One region of the Brevibacterium aurantiacum genome, then DNA from elsewhere that is predicted to be linked to it. Evidence: riboswitches for the same ligand, from Rfam matches in the RefSeq annotation. Region 1 holds a riboswitch; each other region holds the start of a gene.
What was found. A riboswitch is a leader RNA that binds a small molecule or an ion and turns the genes downstream of it on or off. The one in region 1 is predicted to bind thiamine pyrophosphate.

Region 1 (5,496 bases):
GACCTGCGAAGCGAAATATCGTGCCCCAGACCAGCGGGGTGCCGGTGAGCTCGGCGGCATCATTGGACAGGTAGCGGGTCGCGAAATTGTCGGCTCCGTCGAGGACGACATCATGGGAGCGAAACAGCTCAAATGCATTGTCAGGACTCAACCGTTCGCTGATCGCGGTGATTGCAAGCTCCGGATCGAGACGAAGCAGAGCATCACGGGCGGAATCGACCTTGGCCCGGCCGATATCGGCATCGCGGTGGAGGACCTGGCGCTGCAGATTCGAGGCCTCGACCACATCGTCGTCGATGATCGTCATCGACCCGATCCCCGCCGCGGCCAGGTAGTGCAGGACCGGTGCTCCCAGTCCGCCCGCACCGATGACCAGCACCGAGGCGGCCCGCAGTCGCCGCTGCCCCTCGATGCCGATCCCCGGCAGGCTCAGATGCCTGGCGTAGCGTTCGAGTTCCCGTGGGCTCAGAGAATCGGTCGGTGCGACCAGTGGACCCGGATTGCTCGCGGTGCTCATGCCGGAGTCACCATCCCCTCGAAGGTCGACGAGGCCAGGGCCAACGGACGCTTCGGAATCCGGCCAGCGTGGGCAGCCAGATGACCGGACTCAACGGCCAGGGACATCGCTCGGGCCATGGCGGTCGCATCATGTGCCCGAGTCACAGCCGATGCCAACAGGACCGCGGTGCAGCCGAGCTCCATCGCGAGGGCCGCATCGGAGGCGGTGCCGATGCCGGCATCAAGGATCACCGGCACCTGGGCACGGTTGACGATCGTCTCGATGTTGTGGGGGTTGAGGATGCCCAATCCGCTGCCGATCGGAGCACCGGCCGGCATCACCACGGCGACACCGGCGTCCTCGAGCCTCTTAGCCAACGCCGGATCATCGTTCGTATAGGCGAAGACCGTGAACCCGTCGAGGACGAGTTCCTCCGCGGCCCTGAACAGCTCAACCGGATCCGGCAGCAGAGTCTCCTCATCGGCGATGACCTCGAGCTTCACCCAGTTCGTCTCGAGTGCCTCCCGGGCCAGCTGGGCAGTCAGCACAGCATCACGAGCCGTATAGCATCCGGCAGTGTTGGGCAGAATACGGATGCCCATACGGTTGAGCATGGCGAACACCGAGTCCCGGGCCGTCCCGTCATATCGGCGCAGGGCCACAGTCGTCAGTTCGGTGCCCGAGGCTTCCAGGGCCTGTTCGAGGATGCTCAGCGAACTGGCGCCCCCGGTGCCCATGACCAGTCGGGAGTTCAGGGTCACCTCGTCGACGTTCCAACTCATGTCAGCCTCCCTGCACAGCGGTGACGATGTCGACACTGTGCCCCTCGGCCAAGGTGAAGTCGGACCACTTCCCGCGCCTGATCACCTCACCGTCAACGGCGAGCGCTATGCCCAGACGACTGCCGTCGACGGGTGTGCCATCGACGGTGATGTCCTTGTCAACGAGACCGGAGACGAGGTCCCTGGCCGTGGTGGGACGGGCGAGTTCATGGCGCTCGCCGTTGAGCGTGATGCTGATCGTGTCGGTCACAGTTGACTCCCTGTCGGTTGCTGAAACATTTCGGTCGGTGTGGTCTGGAGGTGCTGAGCATGAGCGGCTTCGGCGAATCGGTCGGGCGTCACCGCGGCGAGTGTCTCCGTCGGTCTCGTCAGGGTTCCGCTCTCGCGCGCGAGGTCGGCGGTGAGGTTCGCCCCCAGAGGAGCGAGGAGGATGCCATGTCGGAAGAAGCCGGTGGACACCACACAGCCGGGATCGATGCGCCCGATGATCGGCACGTCATCGGGTGAGCCCGGCCTGGCGCGGGTGGTGATGTCGGTGATCTCGGCCTCGAGGATTGCAGGGACGAGACGTTCGGCGTCGCGCAGCAGCTGGTGGACGCCTCCGGCGTTGATCCCGGACCGACCGTCCTCACGACTCGTGGCACCGAGGACGAGTTCACCGTCGGGACGAGGCACAACGTAGACGGGCCGACCTTTGACCAGCCCACGGATCGTGCGTGTGAGAAGCGGGGTCAGAGTCTCGGGCGCCCGCAGTCTGATCACCTCGCCCCATACCTGGCGCAGGGGCAGCGCGGGAACTCCGGAGATGTCGTTGCAGGAACCGCCCGCGGCCACGACGACCTGATCGGCCTGCAGTCTCGTCCCATCCTCGAGTTCGACACCGACGGTCCGATCCGCCTGAGAGAGCAGACCGGTCACTCGGGCACGGACAACGGAGTCACCGAGGACGGCCAGCAGTGCACCAGTGAGTCGACGGGGATCGATCGAATGATCCCCGGGAATGGTGACCGCACCGCATACCCCGGGTGAGAGCGCCGGTTCCAGATCCCTGGCTCTTGACCCGGGAACGAGGGAGACGTCGAAACCGGCTGCGCGCTGCAGGTCGATGAGTTCGCGCAGAGAGGCGAGATCGGCCCGGTCACCGGCACACACAAAGGTCTCGGCGCTCGAATACCCCAGATCATGGCCAGACGCGGCAGCCAGCTCGGCGGCGAAGTCCGGGTACAGGTCTGCTGAGGCACGCATCAGCGGGTACAGGGGAGACTGCCCCCACACCACCTCGGCGGCCGGAGCCAGCATCCCCGCCGCAGCATGGGAGGTACCCATGGCGGGAGCCGGATCGATGATGGTGACGCTGACGCCGCGACGGCGCAGATTCCAGGCAGTGGACAAGCCGATGATCCCGGCCCCCACAACAATGACGTGCACGTGCTTCTCCCTCCGGCGGCATGATCCGCATCAGGTTGAACGGTCGGCACAAAGCCCTCTCAGCCCCCTTTATGAGGCTCCCGCGAACTCCTCTACTCTAGGAGCATGGCCGCAGATATGACAATGGACGCCGCAGTCCACGACACAGACAGAGCCGCACGACTGGACCGGCTTCACGCGTCCAGGCTCTATGTCTGCACCGATTCCCGCAGCGCGCAGGGCGATCTCCCCGAGTTCCTTGATGCCGCCTATGCCGGTGGCGTCGACATCATCCAGCTGCGCGACAAGGGCCTCGAAGCCCGCGCTGAGATCGAAGCACTCGAAGTCCTCAGGGAGGCAGCCCATCGTCACGGGAAGCTGTTCTCCGTCAACGACCGTGCCGATGTGGCCCTCCTCGTCGGCGCCGACGTCTTCCACATCGGCCAGGGCGACCTCACCAGCGAACAGGCACGCACGGTCCTCGGCCCCGACGTGATCCTGGGCCGCTCGACACACTCCATCGAACAGGCCCACGCCGCCGAGGCGGACCCCGAGATCGACTATTTCTGTCTCGGCCCCGTGTGGGAGACCCCCACCAAACCCGGCCGGGCCGCCATCGGAGTCGAACCCCTGCGTGCGCTCGCCACCACCGCAGCCAAACCCTGGTTTGCAATCGGTGGGATCTCCGCTGGTGAGCGGCTGGCGGAAGTCCAGGCCGCGGGAGCACAGCGCATCGTCGTCGTCCGCGCAGTGACCGCAGCAGATGACCCCGCGGCGGCAGCTAAGGAACTCAAACAGGCATTGTGACAGCGCGCAGCGCAGACGCCACGGAATCCATCTGACATGGGAGAGCACACAGTGAAGATACTCATTGCCGGAGCCGGCGCAACCGGCGGAGCGTTCGGCACCCGCCTGTTCGAAGCAGGACGCGATGTCACATTCTTCGTCCGCGAGGCCCGAGCACAGACGATGAGGGCCAACGGTCTGCGATTCGTTGCACCCGGGGAGGACCGGACGAACCACATCCCCGTCCTCACCGCAGCCGAACTCGCCACTGCCAACGGCTCGAGTTCGACGTCTTTCGACCTGGTGATCGTCGCGGTCAAGGCCAACGGTCTGGAGTCGATCATCGACGACATCAGACCCGCAGTGGGGGAGGACACCCTCATCATTCCGTTCCTCAACGGCATGGCTCAGATCGAGCGATTGGTCGAGGAGTTCCCCGGCCAGGTGCTGGGCGGTCTGGTCAAGATCGTCGGGACGATCATGGACGGTGCCGTCCACCAGATGACGGACCTCGCCGTTATGACCATCGGCGATCTCGACGGAACGGGCGTCCCGGATTCCATCGCCCAGGCCCTCGATGTTCCCGGCTTTAAGTTGCAGATTCTGGACAACATCACCGACGCCCTGTGGGAGAAGTGGATCTTCATCGCCGCAGCCGGGGTCGTCACCTGCCTGTTCCGGGCACCCGTCGGGGCGATCATGGCGGCCGGAGGGCATGCGCACATTGTTCGGATCGTCGACGAGCTCGAGGCCGTCGCGGCTGCGGGCGGACACCCGGTCTCGGCCAAGGCCAGGGAGATGACCTTGTCCATGCTCACCGCCGAGGGCTCGTCGTTCACCTCATCGCTCTACCGTGACGTGACTTCGGGCCTGCCCAGCGAAACCGAGCACATCCTCGGACACCTTGCGAGAACGGCAGCGGATCTGTCTGTGGCGACGCCGCTGCTCGACCTCACACTCGTGCAGCTGCGGGCTGGGGAGTCGCTGCGGCAGAGCTGAGCTCCGACGCTGAACTGAGCTCCGATTCAAAGTTGAGCTCCGAGGCTGAAATGAGCGTCGTCACGGACCTGACCTCCTCTGCGCCGAGGCGCAGCATCGTCAGATACGGTTCGTTGGGAACGGTGTGGGGGACTGCCTCGGATCCGTGCGGGGCCGTAAACGTCACCAGCGGGATCGAGCCCTTGCGGTCGAGGACGAGGAGCGTCTCGTACTTGCCCGGTCCCACCGAATGGGCGGAACCGACGGGAAGTTCGCAGGCCAAAGTCTCCAGCGGATTCGCGGATGACGGTGGGCGGTTCATCTCCTGATCAGCGACATCGGCGAACTGCTCGGCAGTGATGAGATACGCCTTTGCCGGTGTGGGGCCTGGGACCTGATGGTCATAGAAGGCCATTCCGCCGCCGCCCCACACGGTGGAGCTGCCGGCGAAGTAGATGGATCCGGGAAGTTCGATGCCCATTTCCGCTAGAGGCGGATCGGTGTTCCTCGCGCCGGGATAGGTGACGAGTGCACCTGGAGGACGGCCGCCCTGCAGGTAACAGGCGAGCCTGTCACGATGCATGTTCGACCCATAGCTGACATACCACACGAGCGCTTGAGACATCCCATTCATCATGCCACGTCGATGGCCGAGGCTGTCCAATCTGCAGGGTCTCGGTGCGCCGTTCGATCCTGGTCTGCACGGGCTTTCCTCCTGGCCAGCAGTCTGCGCGTGAGTTCCGCTACACCGGTGATGGCCAGGGCGATGCCGATGCCCAATCCCACGCCGAGCAGAGGCTGGTCCTCAAACAGCACACCGCCGAGCAGACCGACCCCGATGGAATAGATCGCCCAGGCCAGACAGCCGAGAGCGTCGAAGATGAGGAAGCGGGTGCGCGGATACTTCAGAATCCCCGAGCTCAGGGTTGTGGCCGTACGCCCACCGGGAATGAAACGTCCCGCGATCAGGACGACCCCACCTCGGCGGGCAGAGATCTCCTCGGTGTGCGCCAGCAATCGCTTGGCCCTCGAAGACCGGGTCCA
Region 2 (5,496 bases), 1.2 Mb from region 1:
GTGCAGACCGGACACGCTGAGCCAGCCGAAGGGAGTCGCCAGTGCCGAGTTCCTAGAATCCCTCCAGGTGTTCCATTCGGTCACGAACTGGTTCACTTCGAACACTCCTTGCATTGCGTTACTTCTCGGCGCTGGTACTCGGGCGATGGACGACGAAGTCCGAGCGGTCGATGGCTCCTGTGACACTGGCCCCTCCCCCGCCGCCGTGTCGACGCGGATTCGAGAACCAATGCCCTTGTGGCCAAAGCTACCGCAAACGATAGGCTGTGGAAATGAGTACATCGCCCGTGAGATCACGTACGAAAACCCAGGTCGCAGCCGATCTGACAGACTTCATCAGTTCTTCTCCCAGCTCCTATCATGCCACCGCGACGGCGGCTGCACGATTGGAGGCCGCAGGTTTCTGCCGACTCAATGAGCGCAAGGTCTGGTCTCTCGAGCCAGGTCAGGGCCACTATGTCATTCGCGACGGTGCGATCATCGCATGGCGGACTCCAGCAGGCAAAGCCGATGCCGCCGAGACTGACGCGAGTGAACAGTCCGATAACTCGGGTGGACGCCTCACCACGATTCCCGGCTTCCGCGTTTTCGGTTCTCACACGGACTCCCCAGCCTTCAAACTCAAGCCCGGCGATGAGTTCACCACCGAGGGAACCCGCCAGATCGGCGTCGAGATCTACGGCGGCCCGCTGCTCAATTCGTGGCTCGACCGGGAACTGGCACTGGCCGGGCAGCTCAGTCTCGCCGACGGCTCCGTCATCCTCGCTCAGACCCCGCCGATCGCGCGCATCCCGCAGCTGGCCATCCACCTCGACCGGCAGGTCAATGACGGTCTGACGTTGGACAAGCAGCGCCACACCACTCCGATCATCGGCCTGGCAGATTTGGCCGAAGCCGATGTCATCGAGATCCTCGCCGCCTCCGCCGAGGTGGATCCTGAGCAGGTCGTGGGACACGACGTCTACACGATCCCCGTCCAGTCCCCAGGGCTCTTCGGTGCCCAGGAAGAGTTCTTCGCCGCGCCGAGGTTGGACAACCTGCTCTCCGTCCACGCCGGAGTCAATGCCCTGGTCGACGTCGATGCTGCGTCCTTGGATTCCATCGCGCTCTTCGCCGGATTCGATCATGAGGAGATCGGGTCGAACTCGCGTTCCGGTGCCTGCGGGCCGCTCCTCGCTGACGTCACCGAACGCATCATCGCCTCCCTGTTCCCGGGCTCGACGCGCAGCGAGTACCTGGCTGCACTGGCCTCGTCGATATGCGTATCCTCGGATGCCGGGCATGCCGCCCACCCGAACTATCCGGAACGCCACGACCCTCATGTCCGCCCCCGCCTCGGCGGTGGTCCGCTGCTCAAGCTCAACGCCCAGCAGCGCTATGCCACGGATGCCGTGGGCACCGCGGCCTGGTCACAGGCCTGCGCGGCGGCCGGGGTCGAGTACCAGAACTTCGTGTCGAACAATGCGATGCCCTGCGGGTCGACGATCGGCCCGCTGACCGCGACCCGCCTGGGCATGACCACCGTCGATGTGGGACCGGCACTGTACTCGATGCACTCGGCGCGCGAAATGGTCGCCATCAGCGACGTCGTGGCCCTCGGGGCCGCAGCGACGACCTTCCTGCAGGGCGCGTAGCCGCGCGGCACACCGGCCACTCAGCGTCGATCGGGGCGCTCCGGCCGCGCATCGTCGATCGGGACGCCTCGGCAGCCGGCCGGCCGCGGGGCGGACGCGGGGTGCCTGAGTTGGGTGCCTGAGTTGGGTGCCTCGGCGGCCCAGCGCTTCGCCCGCCGAGCGCCTCGGCCACCGCTCACTTCGCCAGCCGGCCGGACGCTTCGGCAGTCGGAGCCTCGACAGCCGGACCTTTCGGCGAAACGAGTGGTCGCTTCGTGCGAAGAACTGCTCTCGATCATCGCCGCGGTCGAAAAACTCGTCGCCCTTGACGACTTTTTCGACCGCGGCGATGATCGAGTCGCACCGACCCCTCACCGTCGATCGCGACGCACCGAACACTCAGCGTCGATCGCGACGCACCGGCCGCGCATCGTCGATCGGGGCGCCTCGCCCGCTCACTGACAGCGGATTATTCTTAACTGAATTCCCAGGTCAGCGCCTCAGTTCGAGGTGTCTGCGCGGCACTGCGGGTTTGTCCCGGCGCCGCTGGGCGTGATAGAAGTTGCACGACCCCACGGGAGCCTTCTGAAGAGGCTGAGATCAGGCTGAAACCGCCTGAGACCGTAGAACCTGATCCGGTTGATACCGGCGTAGGAAGTGAGGACTGCAGATGACTGCATTCACCCCTGAAACAACCGACCACACCACCGCTGTCTCCTCGGCCGAGGAGCACCCGGACACGTTCTCCACCGAGGAGCACCCAGACGCCTTCTCCACCGAACAGTACGCGACCCACTCGCAGGCGTGGATCGAGGACGCCGAGCACGGAATCCGCGTGCCTGTCACGCGCATCGAACTCGACGACTCGAACTCTCGGCCAAATGAGCCCGTCCACGTCTACCGCACCTCCGGTCCCGGCAGCATCCCTGAGCAGGGTCTGCCTGCGCTGCGCTTCCCCTGGATCGACTCGCGCGTCGACACCGAAACGTATGAGGCGCGCGGACATCTCATCGCCGATGACGGCCGAGCCGCCGTGCGCCGCGGCGCTCCCTCCCAGCAGTGGCAGGGCCGCAAGCCGGTTCCGCGTCGAGCCAAGGCCGGCCGCACGGTGACTCAGATGCACTACGCCCGGCAGGGAATCATCACCCCGGAGATGCGCTTCGTGGCGCTGCGCGAACAGTGCGATGTCGAACTCGTCCGCTCCGAGCTCGCCGCCGGACGCGCGATCATCCCCAACAACATCAACCATCCCGAATCCGAACCGATGATCATCGGCAAGGCCTTCCTCGTCAAGATCAACGCGAACATCGGCAACTCGGCGGTCACCAGCTCCATCGCCGAGGAGGTCACCAAACTCCAGTGGGCCGCGAAGTGGGGTGCCGACACCCTCATGGACCTCTCCACCGGCAACGACATCCACACCACCCGCGAGTGGATCATCCGCAACTCCCCGATCCCCATCGGCACCGTCCCGATCTACCAGGCACTCGAGAAGGTCGACGGCGATGCGAACGCGCTGACCTGGGAGATCTACCGCGACACCGTCATCGAGCAGTGCGAGCAGGGCGTTGACTACATGACCGTCCACGCGGGAGTGCTCCTGCGCTACGTCCCACTCACTGCCGATCGGGTGACGGGCATGGTCTCGCGCGGTGGTTCGATCATGGCCGGCTGGTGCCTGGCCCACCACAAGGAGAACTTCCTCTACACCCACTTCGACGAGCTCTGCGAGATCTTCGCCCAGTACGATGTCGCCTTCTCCCTGGGCGACGGACTACGCCCAGGCTCCATCGCCGACGCCAACGATGCCGCCCAGTTCGCCGAGCTCGACACCTTGGCCGAGCTGACCGAGCGCGCGTGGACCCACGACGTCCAGGTGATGGTCGAAGGGCCCGGGCACATTCCACTCCACCTCGTGCGGGAGAACGTCGAACGCCAGCAGGAACTGTGTCACGGCGCTCCCTTCTACACCTTGGGTCCGCTGGTGACCGACATTGCGCCGGGATACGACCACATCACCTCGGCGATCGGGGCAACAGAGATCGCACGGTACGGCACAGCAATGCTCTGCTATGTCACGCCGAAGGAGCACCTGGGCCTGCCCGACCTCGACGACGTCAAGACCGGAGTCATCACCTACAAGATCGCGGCCCACGCAGCGGATCTCGCGAAGGGCCACCCCGGGGCCGGCGACCGTGATGATGCGTTGTCGAAGGCGCGCTTCGAGTTCCGCTGGCGCGACCAGTTCGCGCTCGGCTTCGACCCGGAGACCGCCGAGGCGTTTCACGACGAGACGCTGCCCGCCGAACCCGCGAAGACCGCACACTTCTGCTCCATGTGCGGACCGAAGTTCTGCTCCATGCGCATCTCCCAGGACATCCGCGACACCTACGGCAGCGCCGAAACCCAGGCCGCGATCGCCGGAATGCAGGACAAAAGCCGCGAGTTCCTCGCCGCGGGAGGGCAGGTCTACCTCCCCGAACCCACCATGGGCCCACCCCAGGGGTGAGGGGAGGGGGTGCCGGGCTGGGGCGACTGTGCTAACAGCTCGATCTACGGAAAACAGCCCAGCTTTGAAACAGGGCTGTTTTCTGTAGATCGAGCCTAAACGGAGGGCACTGCCCCGCGACCCTCCCCACTCCCCTACTTGTTCAGCTCATCCAGGGCGTTCTGCGAACCGGGGTGGAGCGGGATCGGATCGGGCGCCTCGGCGGTGTCGAGGTTGATCTCATCTGCGGCCGCATGGACCTTCACGAGGTCATCCTTCTTGTCGTAGATGAGCGTCGTCAGGGCGCACGCGGTGCCTTCGTCCATGTCGTTGCGGACCATGAGCACGTTGGGGGTGACGATGGTCTTGACCTCGTCCACGCCCTTGTACGTCTCGCCGGGGATCTCGGCCACCTCGTAGACGGGGTTGATCTCCTTCATCGGATCCTCGAGGTCGGAGATGTCGAGGATCTCCACGTCCTTGCCGTTCGAGGTGAACAGGTCGGTGACACCGGCAGTGGGCAGGCCGCCGGACCACACCATGCCGTCGATCGTGCCGTCCTTGAGACTGTCGACGGTCTTGGCCAGGTCGAGACGCTGCTTCGTCACGTCACCGTCTCCCAGTCCGGCGGATTCGATGAGGCGGTTGGCGATGACCTCGGTGCCCGACTTCGGCGAACCGGTGGAGATCGTCTTGCCCTTGAAGTCCTTGATCGACTTGATGTTCGCCGACTTCCGCACGACCACGTGGGTGTAGTTGTCGTAGATGCGCGTCAGCGCCGAGATGTCCTCGGCCTCCTTGAAGTCCGCGTCACCGGAGACCGCGTCGGCGGCGGTGTCGGCGAGGGAGAACGCGATGTCGAAGTCGCCCTTGGCCAGTTGCTGCAGGTTCTGCACGGAGGCACCGGTCTCGGCCGCGGTGGCCTTGAGGTCAGTGTTGTCGGAGATGATCTGCGCCAGACCGCCGCCGAGGACGTAGTACACGCCCGTCGAGTTACCTGTGGCAACCGTGATCTGCCCTGAGGCCGCGGTGCAGTCGCCACCTCCCTCGCCTGCCGGTTTGGCTTCCTGCTTACCGCCGCATGAGCTCAACGCCAGCACCGCGGCAACGGCTGATGCCGTGATTGTGAACATCCTTGTTCGCTTCATGGACTTCGTCCCTTTCTCAGTTGGACTCGGCCAGAGATCCGGTCGAGCGTGTTTCGGTGGATCCGATATCGCTGGTAGTCGCCGAGGTGGTCTTCGGTTTGCGACGCAGCAGCAGGTGGACGATGACGGCGAGGATGAGAGCGGAGAACCCGATCATCATCGACATGGGCTGGAGGTAGAGCAGGGCTCCTGCGGCGATGAAGCACAGGATGCGCTCGGGCCAGCCCGCACGGCGGATGATCCAGCC
Region 3 (5,496 bases), 970 kb from region 1:
GTCGGACTCTCGAGGGGCACCCGATTCGGTCGTCGAGGGCTTCGTGCCGTCGAATCCTGGATGTTCATGATCAGCGTGTTTAGTCATTGCTTCTCCTTCAACCGATTGAGCGACGGGGAGTCATTCTTCCCGGTCCACTTCATCCATCATAGGACGAACATCGCTCGCCTGTATGCGATGAAGCGAAGGCCGATCACGGCTCCCCTGATATCGAGTTCCTGGCAGCGTGCAGAAGACTGGCGCAACCGACTTTCACGCTATCCAGGTTCCTTACTCGGTACAACCAAGGCCACCCTGCTCAATATTCCTGACCCTCAGCCTGCGGCAGTCGCGGCGCTTCCACCGCCTGCAGAGCTCGAGCCGGAACCGCTGCCCACACCGTCACCAGAGCCTCCGCTGGAGCTGGATCCTCCACTCGAGCTGCCGGAGCCAGAGCTTCCTGCTTCACCCTGCGAGCCGGAACTCGAGCTCCCGTCCGTCGAGGTTGCGCCCCCGCCCGAGGTGTCCGCTCCGGCACTGCTGGATCCGCTTGAATCGCTGGCGGCTCCTGCGGTGTCGTCGCCGGTGGTTGTGGATGAACTGGCATCGGTGCCCTGGTCGGTCCCCGTCTGATCTGCAGTCGAGGAGGTGGTGGAGCTGCCCTCGTTCGCCGAGGTGGACTGTCCTTCACTCGTCGACGAGCTCTCGGCTCCGCTGCCCTGATTCGGGTTCTGGCCGGGCTGGGAATCGTCCCCGGAGGAGCTGGATTCGGCAGTGCCGCCGCCGTCTTGCGATGTCTCGGAGTCATCCCCGGTGCCGGAATCTCCGGTCACTGATCGTGAGATCTGTGAGGTGCCGGGCGAGATGTCGGCGTCGGTGAATGATTCGGCCATGACTACGGCACCCAGGCCGATTCCGAATGTCGCCACCCCGATAGCCACCGGGTAGAGGACGCGTTTGCGGCGCAGCTTCTGCCACCACGTCTTCGGTTCCTCGTTGGCCGCCTCGGTGGCATCGGGTGATGGGTGCTGCGCTGACGGAACGTCGACGGTCGTGGCTGCGTCCGCCTCGTCGCTCAGGCTCCCGAAGGTGCTGGTGGCGTGGGATCGCTGAGTCTTGGCACCGAGTGACTTCGCCTTCACTGCCGGAGCGAGCTTCGTGCCGACTTCTCTGATCTTCTCTTTGCCCTTGTCGAGGCTGCTGGTGTAGAGCGTCACCGCGAGTCCGGTGATGATGCTCGCGACCCCTGCACCGACGACCGTTCCGGCCACGCCCAGCTGCCCGCCGATGACCGAGGAGGTGGCTGCTGCTGCGGCACCGGCGACGAGCTGGGTCGCCGAGACCCTGTTGGCGCTCTTCTCCTTCTTTTCCTTCTCAACGACTTCGTCCTTCGCAGTCGATTCGTCGACGGCTGTGGTGTTCTCCTGCATCATCCGAGTCGCCGACTCGGTCGACGTAGTTGGCACCGGCGCTTCTTCGCGTCGGATCGGATTCGGTGGCATCACCGGTGTGGTCACAAGCGAGGTCGCCGTCGGTGCCGACTGGGTGTTTCTGGCATGTGTGGCGGCGAGTTCTTCGGTGATCAGAGGCAGGGTCTGAGACGCCTGCGCGGCCGCTGTGCATTCTTGCTCATTCAGTCTGCCTGACTCATGCTGATTCGACACCAAAATACCTCCGATGACTGGTCTCTGAGTCCAGTATCGGCTGGCTGTTTTCGGGGTTCCTGACCCTCCTCTTCGAAGGCTGGGACAACGCTGTGAGAAGACGGCCACTCTGTGGTCGCTGACCTGCGATGATACCGACCTGTGTGACGCACAGGACAGGCGCTTTGCAGGATATTCGCAGGTCCAAAACGGGCGCCCACGACGCCCCGTTTTTCAGTGCAGAATGGCCACGCCGAGGTGGCCCGGAAGTACGTTCGTCTGCTCGAGTTCCAGCAGCTGGAATTTCGGGTATCCGGGGCCCGATTCCAAGGTGACTGCGAACAGCGCCGAACCGGTGAATTGTGTCGTCATCTGTAGGGCATTTTGTTCCGAGGTGGCCTGGTCATCCGTCTCGACCATGAGGTTGAGCGCGAAGCACGGCTCTTCCAGACTGCTGAGGGAGACGTTCTGCTCCCCACGGAATTTCACCGGCGCTGCCGGCGTCACTGAGTGCACCTGTCCATCGATCTCAAGGGCCACCTCGGCGCCGATGGGGAGGAAGGTCCGCGCCAAGCCCGGCAGCGGCGAGAACGCAGCAGGACGGTCCAATCGCGCAATACTCAGGCGCCAGCGTCGAAGGTTCGGGGTCAGAGCCTGGGACTGGATGAGTGAGACGAGCTCGGTCGCCTCCCCTGCCCCATTGGCCCACGGAACCGGTTCGAGGTCGTCGAAAGAGGTGATCACGTGCATGTGATCACTCTAGTCTCGACTCAGCTCGAGGCTGCTGGTGAGAACGTCAGTTCAGGACGAGACAGAACGGATGGCCTGCCGGGTCGAGGAAGACGCGGAAGGTGTCCCCCGGCTGGTCGACGGCTTTCCCTGCACCGAGTTCGACCACGGCAGCCTCGGCGACGTCGAGGTCATCGACGACGACATCGATGTGCATCTGCTGCGGGTGGGACTGCCCCGGCCAGCTGGGTGCGTGGTAGTCCTCAACCTGCTGGAAGCAGATCGGGGGCCAGGATTCGGATGTGATCTCTGCCCAGGTGCCATCGTCATCGACTCTGACCTGCCAGTCGAGGAGTTTTCCGTAGAATTCCGCGAGTTCACCGGCGTCGGGAGCATCGATGACGATGACGGGCTGCTTTGCGATAGCCATGGTCGTGAGTCTACGCGCCGCCGATGCTAGGCTCGAAACACCACAGGGGAGCGCCAGAAGACTGACGCTGAGAGTGCGCAAGCAGACCCTTCGAACCTGATCCGGTAAGCACCGGCGGAGGAAGTGAGGAGTGACACCGATGAGCGATGTCGACACGAAACACACGATCAGCAGCATTCGGCTGACCCCAGGAGGGCCTGTTGCGGCGCTGAGAGCGGAGGCGTCTTCCGCTTGGGAGGCCGCGGTCGGGCATAGATTCGTCACCGAACTGTTTGCCGGCACGGTCGACGACTCCGTGATGAGGAAGTACCTGATCCAGGATTACCAGTTCTTCGAATCGTTTCTCTCGATGCTCGGCGCATGCGTTGCCTATGGCGATGCCGTAGGGCCGAAGCTGCGGTTTGCCAAACAGCTCGGGTTCCTCGAAGCCGACGAGGATTCGTATTTCCTCACGGCCTTCGCCGAGGTGGGTGTCCCTGCCACCGACTACGCTGACCCCCAGCTGACTGGGCCGACTGAGGGCTTCCGTGACCTCATGTACGAAGCCGTCGACTCGGCGTCCTACGCGGACCTGCTGGTCGTGCTCGTCATCGCCGAATGGCTCTACCTCGATTGGGGCGAGCGCTCGGAACCGATGCCTGTACGCCGAGTCCATTCCGGGTGGATCGAATTGCACCGTGGTGAGGATTTCCGGGCGTGGGTGCAGTTCCTCATCGACGAACTCGAGCGAGTCTTCCCCACTGGCGAGGACGCGGAATCCGCCGCGGTGCGAGACAGGTTGTCGCGCATCTGGCACCGAGCGGTCGAATTGGAGTTGGCCTTCTTCGATGAGGCGTATGTGCAGGGGTGAGATGCCGAACACCAACGGAGACGGCACTCGCGCCGCAGTGCTCTGCCGACTGCTCTCGCAAGTGCGAGAGTCCGCTGCCGGTGGGCGCAGCCTCGTGGCCATTGACGGCCTCGATGGAGCGGACAAGAGCGTCCTCGCCGAGGAATTGGTCCAACTGGCAGCCCAGGACGGGCTTCGCCCGGTTGCGTCGCTGAGCATCGACGGATTCCACCATCCCCGCTCGGTCAGATACACCAATGGTCGTGGGCCCGATTCCTTCTACCGGGACTCTTATGACTACGAAGCCTTCATCCGATCCGTCGTCATTCCGTTCAGACAGGGAGCATCGGTGGTTCCATCGTTCTGGGATGTTGATGCCGACGTGACCGTTTTACCCGCACAGCTCGACCTGCCGCAGAACTGTGTCCTCCTCGTGGATGGGATCTTTCTCCACCGGCCCGAACTTCGCGATCTGTGGGATGCGAGCGTGTGGGTGCAGGTTCCTTTTACGGTCTCAGTACCCCGGGGAAACGAACGAATCCCCGGCACATATGATTCGGACCCCGAGTCACAGTCCAACCACCGTTATGTCGGCGGCCAGCGTCTCTATCTCGCAGAATGCTCGCCGTGGAAGTCGGCAACGTGGATTTTCGACAACGAAGATCTCGAGCTCCCCACCCTGCGGCGACTCTCTGAGGAGTCAGCGGGGAACCCAAGGACCGAGAACACAGTTGCCGAGGACTAGGAGACAGCCAACCAAAGCGTGTCAGTCCCCTCCCCTAGACTGAGCCCATGAGCAATGCTGAGGTAGATGCCGTTGTCGTCGGATCCGGGCCCAATGGCATGGCCGCCGCGGTCACCATGGCTCGGGCGGGCCTGTCCGTGCAGGTGTATGAGGCCCAGTCGACCATCGGCGGCGGCGCCCGCACCCTTGACCTGGGACTGGCCCCCGGCATCACCCATGACATCTGCTCGGCCGTGCACCCGCTGGCGATCTCGAGCCCGTTCTTCGTCGACTTCGACCTGCGCGCCCGGGGCCTCGAGTTCACCACCCCCGAGGTCTCCTACGCTCAACCGCTCGACAATCAGCCAGCCGCGCTGGCCTTCCACGATCTCGAGACCACGGTCGACCACCTCGGCGCGGCCGGTCCCGAATGGCGGCGTTTCTTCGCCCCACTGCTCGAGCGCGTCGATGATGCGATCTGGCTGTCGCTGGGCGACAAGCGCTCCATCCCGGAGACGCTGCGCGACGTTCCCGGTATCGCCAATGTGGTGAAGTTCGGGCTGCGGCTGCTGACCCAGGCCAGCCCGGCCTGGAACATTCCGCTGTCCCATGAGACGTCTCAATCCCTGTTCACCGGTGTCGCCGCCCACGCGATCGGCGGGCTGCCATCCATGGGCACAGCCGCCACGGCCACAATGCTCTCGACCATTGCCCACGCCGGCGGCTGGCCCTCCCCTGTCGGCGGTTCGCAGGCGATCATCGATGCCATGGTCGCCGACCTCGAAGCACACGGCGGTTCGGTGACGACGAATGCGCGCATCGATCACGTCTCCGATATGCCGGCGGCTCGCGCGTACCTCCTCGACACCTCGGCGCTCAATGCCGCACAGATCTTCTCCGGTCTCATCCCGGCCAAGGTCGACAGGTCGCTGCGCAGCTTCAAGCAGGGCAACGCCGCGGCCAAGGTCGACTTCGTCCTAAACGGACCCGTGCCCTGGGCCGATCCCAACATCAACCGGGCCGGCACCATCCACGTCGGTGGTACCCGGGCGCAGATGGCCGCCGCCGAGGCGGACGTGATCGCCGGACGCATGCCCGCTCACCCGGTCAGCCTGGTCTCCGATCCCACTGTGTTCGACCCATCGCGCGAGGTGGGCGGCCT
Region 4 (5,496 bases), 600 kb from region 1:
TGAAATGGGTCTGGGTTGCCTAGACTTCTCCCATGGCAACCAAAGCGATGAATGTGCAGGCGATCGAGAAGGCTCTCGGCGAACCCTGGGTTGACACTCGGGCCCGCCTCGAGGCGGCTGGGGGAGCGTCGGCGAGTCACAAGGAACTCGCCGACGCCCTCTACCCGCAGTTCGACGGGGTCGTTGAGAAGCACGGGTGGTGGGTTCAGGGCGCGGTCGTGGCCTATGAGCAGGAGATCGGCAGACGTGTGCCGGGCCAGCGCGCCGACGGAACCTTCGACGTCGCGGTCTCGCGCACCTTGACCGGTACGCGAAATGATGTCATCACCCGCTTCGCCTTCCTCATCGACGAGGGAACGCTGGCAGGCGTGGCTCTCGACGGTGAGGCGCGCACCTCGACGACTGAGAAGCGTTCCTTCTGGCGGGCGAATCTCGAGGACGGAACCAAGTTCGAGGCCGCGGCCGAACCGAAGGACGAAGGCAGGACGATGCTGGTGCTCACCGCGTCGAAGCTGCCCAGCACCGAGGCCCTCGAGGAGCGGCGAGCCGCGCTCAAGGAGCTCCTCGGGCAGCTCTGAGTATGCGATCGCCTGTGGCTGGCGGGACCTTCAGTGCCTCAGCCGCCGACGATCGGATTCCACGTACCGAACGCATGCGCGGCCACGATCGCGAGAACGCAGACGGCCACTGACACCGTCACAGCCACACCATCCCCGGCGCCGAAGGTCGAGCGCCTGCGCCAGGTCCGTCCGGGACGACCGAACGCCCTGCCCTCCATGGCCATGGCCAAAGTGGTACCGCGTCGGATCGACTGCACCAGCAGCACGAAGATACCGGCGAAGAGACTCCCCGTGCGCCGCACGATCGAACCCCCGGCGAGGCCCCTGGCCCGTCTGGCCATCGCCAAAGTCTGCCATTCGCTGACAAGCAGCCCGAGCAGTCGGCTCGCCGCGAGCACCGAGACGACGACCACCTCGGGCAGGTGCAGCCGCTGGATGAGCACATCCGCGAGGTCACGAGGATCAATGGTGGAGGCCAGGACGATGAGCGGAATAGCCAAGGCCAAGGCACGCAGGAAGATCGCGGCCGCTGCCTCGAGAGAACCCGTCGTCATCAGGACCGGACCGAGGTCGATGACCACCGCACCGGTCTTCTCTGCCAGAATCGCCGTGCCCCACGCCGCCAGAAGTGCGCCGAGAGGCAGGAACCACAGACGCTTGAGTGCAGCTATCAGGTCCAGCCCCGTCGTCGGCAGTGCGAGCAGGCAGAACCCCAGGACGACTCCCGCCGAGACCATGTCGATGCTCAACAGTGTTCCGACCATGAGGATGAGCGCCACAGCGATCTTCGTCAGCGGATTGCACGTGACCAGTGCCGTGGTGCGCACCAAGGGAATGAGCTGGCCGGGATCATGAACCGCGACCTCGGTGCCCGTGGCGACTGTGGCTCGCCCAGCCGGATCGGTGTGTTCGATCGCGTGCTCACGCAATTCGCTCACCTGCCTTCGTCCTCCGACTCAACTCGACCCGCCTGGCCCCGATGGCGTCGAGGAACGCATGGTCGTGGCTGACCGCGACCACGGCGGACCCGCGGGCAAGGACGTCGATGAACTGCTCGACCAGACCGGCCCAGGTCAGGGCATCCTGGCCGAACGTCGGTTCGTCGACGATGAGCACCTGCGGCCGCGGCGCCATCATGGCAGCCACCGACAGGCGACGCTTCTCACCGCCCGAGAGGCCCTGTGGATGGGCCTCGGCGAGCTTCTCAAGTCCCAGCACCTCGAGGAGTTCGGCGACGCGATCGTCGACCTCGGCACTCGACCATCCGGCCAGCCGCGGTCCCAAGGCCAGCTCCTCGGTCACACTCGAGCGCAGGAACTGATGTTCGGGTTCCTGGAACACCATCCCGATGCGAGGAGCCAGAAACGCTGAGGGCCACCGGAAGGGTCGGGCATGCTTGGCACCATCTCGCAGATTACCGACAGCTCTCACCTCTCCCTCGAATTCCCGGATGAGGCCGGCCAGGGTCAGCGCCAAGGTCGACTTGCCGGCCCCGTTGGCGCCGACGATGCCCAGGGCCTCACCGGACCGAACGGACAGATCGAGGCCGGTCGCCGCCGGAACCTTCGCACCGGGGCGAGCCACACTGAGGCACTCGGTCGTCAGCACGACCTCGCCGTCGGGGTGGGGGAGCGGTTCCGCACCAGGCTGCACCGCAGGGTTGGAGGGTCCGGCCGTCTCCGGCACCCAGATCCCACACTCAACCAGCACCTCGGCGAGCGCAGGATCACCGAAGACCGACCTCGGCAGACCCTGGGCAAGCAGGCCCGCTGGGCCGAGGACGATCACGGTGTCCACGTGATCGAGCCACAGTCCGACCCGGTGTTCGACGATGACCATCGTCGCCGAGGTAGCCGCCTGGGTCTCGAGGACAGCATCCCGAACGGAGGCGGCGGAATCCGGATCGATATTGGCCGTCGGCTCATCGAGGATGATCACCTGCGGTGCCATCGCGTGGATTCCTGCCAGCGCCAGACGCTGCTTCTGTCCTCCGGACAGTGCAGCGGTGGGATGGTCGTGGGGGAGACCCAGGCCCATTGCCGCAAGGGAAGTTGGAATGCGAGCGGCGATGACGTCGGCGGGCAGGCCCAGATTCTCCATGCCGAAGGCGACATCATCACCGACCCGGGAGAAGATCACCTGCGAATCGGGGTCCTGGAGGACCAGCCCGGTCTCACCTCGGCGCGGATCCGGTGGACGGTCACCGATGAGAAGCTGACCATCTGCCTCACCCGACTCGGCAGGCAGAACTCCGGCGATCGCATGCAGGAGGGTGGTCTTACCTGCCCCGGACGGGCCGAGCAGAAGCACCTTCTCACCTGCTGCGATGTCCAGATCGAGGGGACCGACCGCGGGTTCATCACGGTCGGCATGGCGCCACGAGAACCCGCGGGCGCGAATCGGCAGGGCCATCAGCGCGCTCGGCCGGAGGCGAAGGCGCTCAGGGCCCCGGTCTTCGCGATCGCCCGGTAGGCGAACCAGGCGCCGATGCCGGAGATGACGATGCCGGAGATGATCGCGCACACGGCATAGGCAGCCTGGTAGCCGAACTGCCATTCGGCGTTGTACATGATGTTCTCGCTCACGGACATGAACGCGGCGGCCAGCAGCCCGGCCAAGCTCGTGACCCACAGGGTGAACCTGCGATAGCCGAAGGCCGCGAAGATGAGTTCGGCGCCGAGGCCTTGGACGAGTCCGGAGAGCAGAACGGTGGCTCCGAAGTGAGAGCCCAGCACCGCCTCGACGATGGCGGCGATCATTTCGCACAGCAGAGCGGCACCGGGTTTGCGGATAATGGCACCGGCCAGAGGGCCGGCGAGGACCCAGAGGCCGGCGATGAGGCCGATCGATGGAGGGAAGGCCTGGAACCCGAGTTCGAGGACCTTCCAGCTCAGGGCCAGGACCCAGAAGATGAGTCCGACGCCGATTCCCAGCACGGCGGTGACAACGTAGTCGACGACCCGCCACTGCTTCGTCGCCGGTACCTGGGAATAGTGGGGCGCGGTCTTCACAGCGGAATCCGGCGCAGTCATTTCTGGCATAGTGCCTCCTCATATCAAGGAGGGGTAGAAGAGTCTCGACTTCCTTCGGCGGTGCTAGCCGCATCAGGTTCGAGGGTCTGCAGCTTCATCTGCACTCTCAGCGCCCCTTTCGGCGCTCCCCTGTCGTGAGAACCACTGTACCCCAGTCGACGCGCAGAGCTCGTTACGGAAAGTTCACCTGCCGTTGACTCGGCGGTCGCACGTCGGCGGCGGAGCTTTCATTACCGACGGGTAAGAATATTCGGGTGAAAGCACAACACCTGAGATCTCCGATGAGTATTCTGTCCGTTTCGGCACTGCTGGCGGCTCTCGTCGCAGTACCTGTCCCTGCGCATGCCGGGCTCACACCTGCCGAGCCCACGCAATCGCCCTCGACCTCGCCCTCGACGCAGCCAGAGGCGGACGAGGAGTCCGCGATCTCCGATGTGGTGCTGCAGGTCGGGGCGGATGAGAGCTCTCGCAACCTGTCATGGATGAGCGAGAACTCCGGTGACGGCGAGGTCCGCTGGGCTAAAACCTCGGAGCTTGAGGGCTCGGCTCTGCCCGAGGATGCCCATAGCGCCGAGACCAGCGACTCGGGCCTGTCGACCGATCTCAAGCGCCACTACAATCATGCGAGCATGACCGGTCTGGAGCCGGACACCGAATACTCCTACCAGGTCGGCAGCGAAGAGGATGGCTACTCAGCCGTGGCGCAGTTCGACACGGGTGGTTCCGGCGGCGACAGCGAATTCCTTGTCTTCGGTGACCCGCAGGTCGGGGCCGGCGGCGGGCAGCCCGATGACGCGACTGGTTGGGACAGGACCTTGAACTCGGGGCTGGAGACCGCGCAGGATCCGCGGTTCTTCTTCTCACTGGGCGATCAGGTGAACTCAGCAGGTGACCAGGGGCAGTACGAGCAGTACCTGGCTCCGGAGGCGACTCAGGAAGTTCCGCAGGCGACGACGATCGGCAACCATGATGTCGCTTCGAAGTCCTATGAGCAGCACTTCAACCGCCCGAACGTGAGCAGCGACCACGGTGAAGGCGGACTCGTTGCGTCCGGCGGTGACTACTGGTTCATCGATTCGGGGGTTCTGTTCATCAATATCAACTCGAATGACTCCGACACCGACGAGCATGCGGAGTTCATCGATGAGGTCGTGGCCGAGCACGGGGACGAGGCGCGCTGGACGGTCCTCGGGTTCCACCATTCCATCTATTCGACCGCGACCCACAACAGCGACCTCGACGTGAAGCGGCTGCGTGAGGCGATTCCACCGGTGGCTGCGCGCAACGACATCGATCTCGTGGTGTCCGGTCACGACCACATCTACAACCGGACCTTCCTCATGGATGCCGAAGGCAAGAAGGTCGAGTCTTCCGATGCCGGTCTCGAGCAGGAGAAGGAGGAAGGGCAGACGATGTACCTGACTCTGACCTCGTCCTCGGGATCGAAATTCTACGACTATGTTCCGGGTCTGGATTGGGAGGCCAAGAGCGTCCACAACGACATCCCCGCCTTCACCCGAGTGCGGGTCAGCGACGAAGCGCTGCGCGCGACGACCTACGAGGTCCCAGCAGAAGGCGCGCAGCAGGCTGAAGCACAGGCGGCGTCCGAGCAGATCGACGATGTCGAGATCACCCGCTCCGGCGATGACGCACCCGAGCCGGGAACCGACGCCGGAGCAGACGCTGACGCAGAAGACGCTGCAGCAAGCTCCGACGGTTCCTCGGCAGACGCCGACAGTGCTTCGGCGGACGCGGATGGTGCTTCAGCCGAAGCGGACAGCGTGTCAGCTGAAGCCGACGGCGCGTCACCGGAGGCCGACGGCACTGATTCAAGCGACGGCTCGAACAGTGCGGATGCGGGCACCAGCTCGGACGGAGCTGAGTCCGACTCGGACTCGGACTCG

Region 2: linked by a shared signal. The riboswitch ahead of thiC (phosphomethylpyrimidine synthase ThiC) and the one ahead of thiO (glycine oxidase ThiO) in region 1 are both predicted to bind thiamine pyrophosphate.
Region 3: linked by a shared signal. The riboswitch ahead of CXR25_RS03290 (TenA family protein) and the one ahead of thiO (glycine oxidase ThiO) in region 1 are both predicted to bind thiamine pyrophosphate.
Region 4: linked by a shared signal. The riboswitch ahead of CXR25_RS04975 (ECF transporter S component) and the one ahead of thiO (glycine oxidase ThiO) in region 1 are both predicted to bind thiamine pyrophosphate.

Annotation. Positions count from the first base shown of each region.
Region 1 is NZ_CP025333.1:1,690,496-1,695,991, forward strand. Features, by position in the region: gene moeB (molybdopterin-synthase adenylyltransferase MoeB) at 1-517, opposite strand, end outside; gene CXR25_RS07810 (thiazole synthase) at 514-1,281, opposite strand; gene thiS (sulfur carrier protein ThiS) at 1,283-1,531, opposite strand; gene thiO (glycine oxidase ThiO) at 1,528-2,709, opposite strand; TPP riboswitch at 2,700-2,803, opposite strand; gene thiE (thiamine phosphate synthase) at 2,827-3,495, shown strand; gene CXR25_RS07830 (2-dehydropantoate 2-reductase) at 3,532-4,473, shown strand; gene CXR25_RS07835 (histone deacetylase) at 4,427-5,077, opposite strand; gene CXR25_RS07840 (DedA family protein) at 5,086-5,496, opposite strand, start outside.
Region 2 is NZ_CP025333.1:480,679-486,174, reverse strand. Features, by position in the region: gene CXR25_RS02190 (DUF1684 domain-containing protein) at 1-96, opposite strand, end outside; gene CXR25_RS02185 (M18 family aminopeptidase) at 273-1,634, shown strand; gene CXR25_RS18750 (hypothetical protein) at 1,878-2,075, shown strand; TPP riboswitch at 2,179-2,288, shown strand; gene thiC (phosphomethylpyrimidine synthase ThiC) at 2,284-4,122, shown strand; gene CXR25_RS02170 (TAXI family TRAP transporter solute-binding subunit) at 4,257-5,249, opposite strand; gene CXR25_RS02165 (TRAP transporter permease) at 5,266-5,496, opposite strand, start outside.
Region 3 is NZ_CP025333.1:722,782-728,277, reverse strand. Features, by position in the region: gene CXR25_RS03310 (catalase) at 1-87, opposite strand, end outside; gene CXR25_RS03305 (hypothetical protein) at 315-1,643, opposite strand; gene CXR25_RS03300 (HutD family protein) at 1,857-2,372, opposite strand; gene CXR25_RS03295 (VOC family protein) at 2,419-2,781, opposite strand; TPP riboswitch at 2,816-2,921, shown strand; gene CXR25_RS03290 (TenA family protein) at 2,921-3,631, shown strand; gene CXR25_RS03285 (nucleoside/nucleotide kinase family protein) at 3,633-4,355, shown strand; gene CXR25_RS03280 (phytoene desaturase family protein) at 4,403-5,496, shown strand, end outside.
Region 4 is NZ_CP025333.1:1,090,059-1,095,554, forward strand. Features, by position in the region: gene CXR25_RS04960 (hypothetical protein) at 33-578, shown strand; gene CXR25_RS04965 (energy-coupling factor transporter transmembrane component T family protein) at 617-1,498, opposite strand; gene CXR25_RS04970 (ABC transporter ATP-binding protein) at 1,482-2,972, opposite strand; gene CXR25_RS04975 (ECF transporter S component) at 2,972-3,592, opposite strand; TPP riboswitch at 3,625-3,733, opposite strand; gene CXR25_RS04980 (purple acid phosphatase family protein) at 3,874-5,496, shown strand, end outside.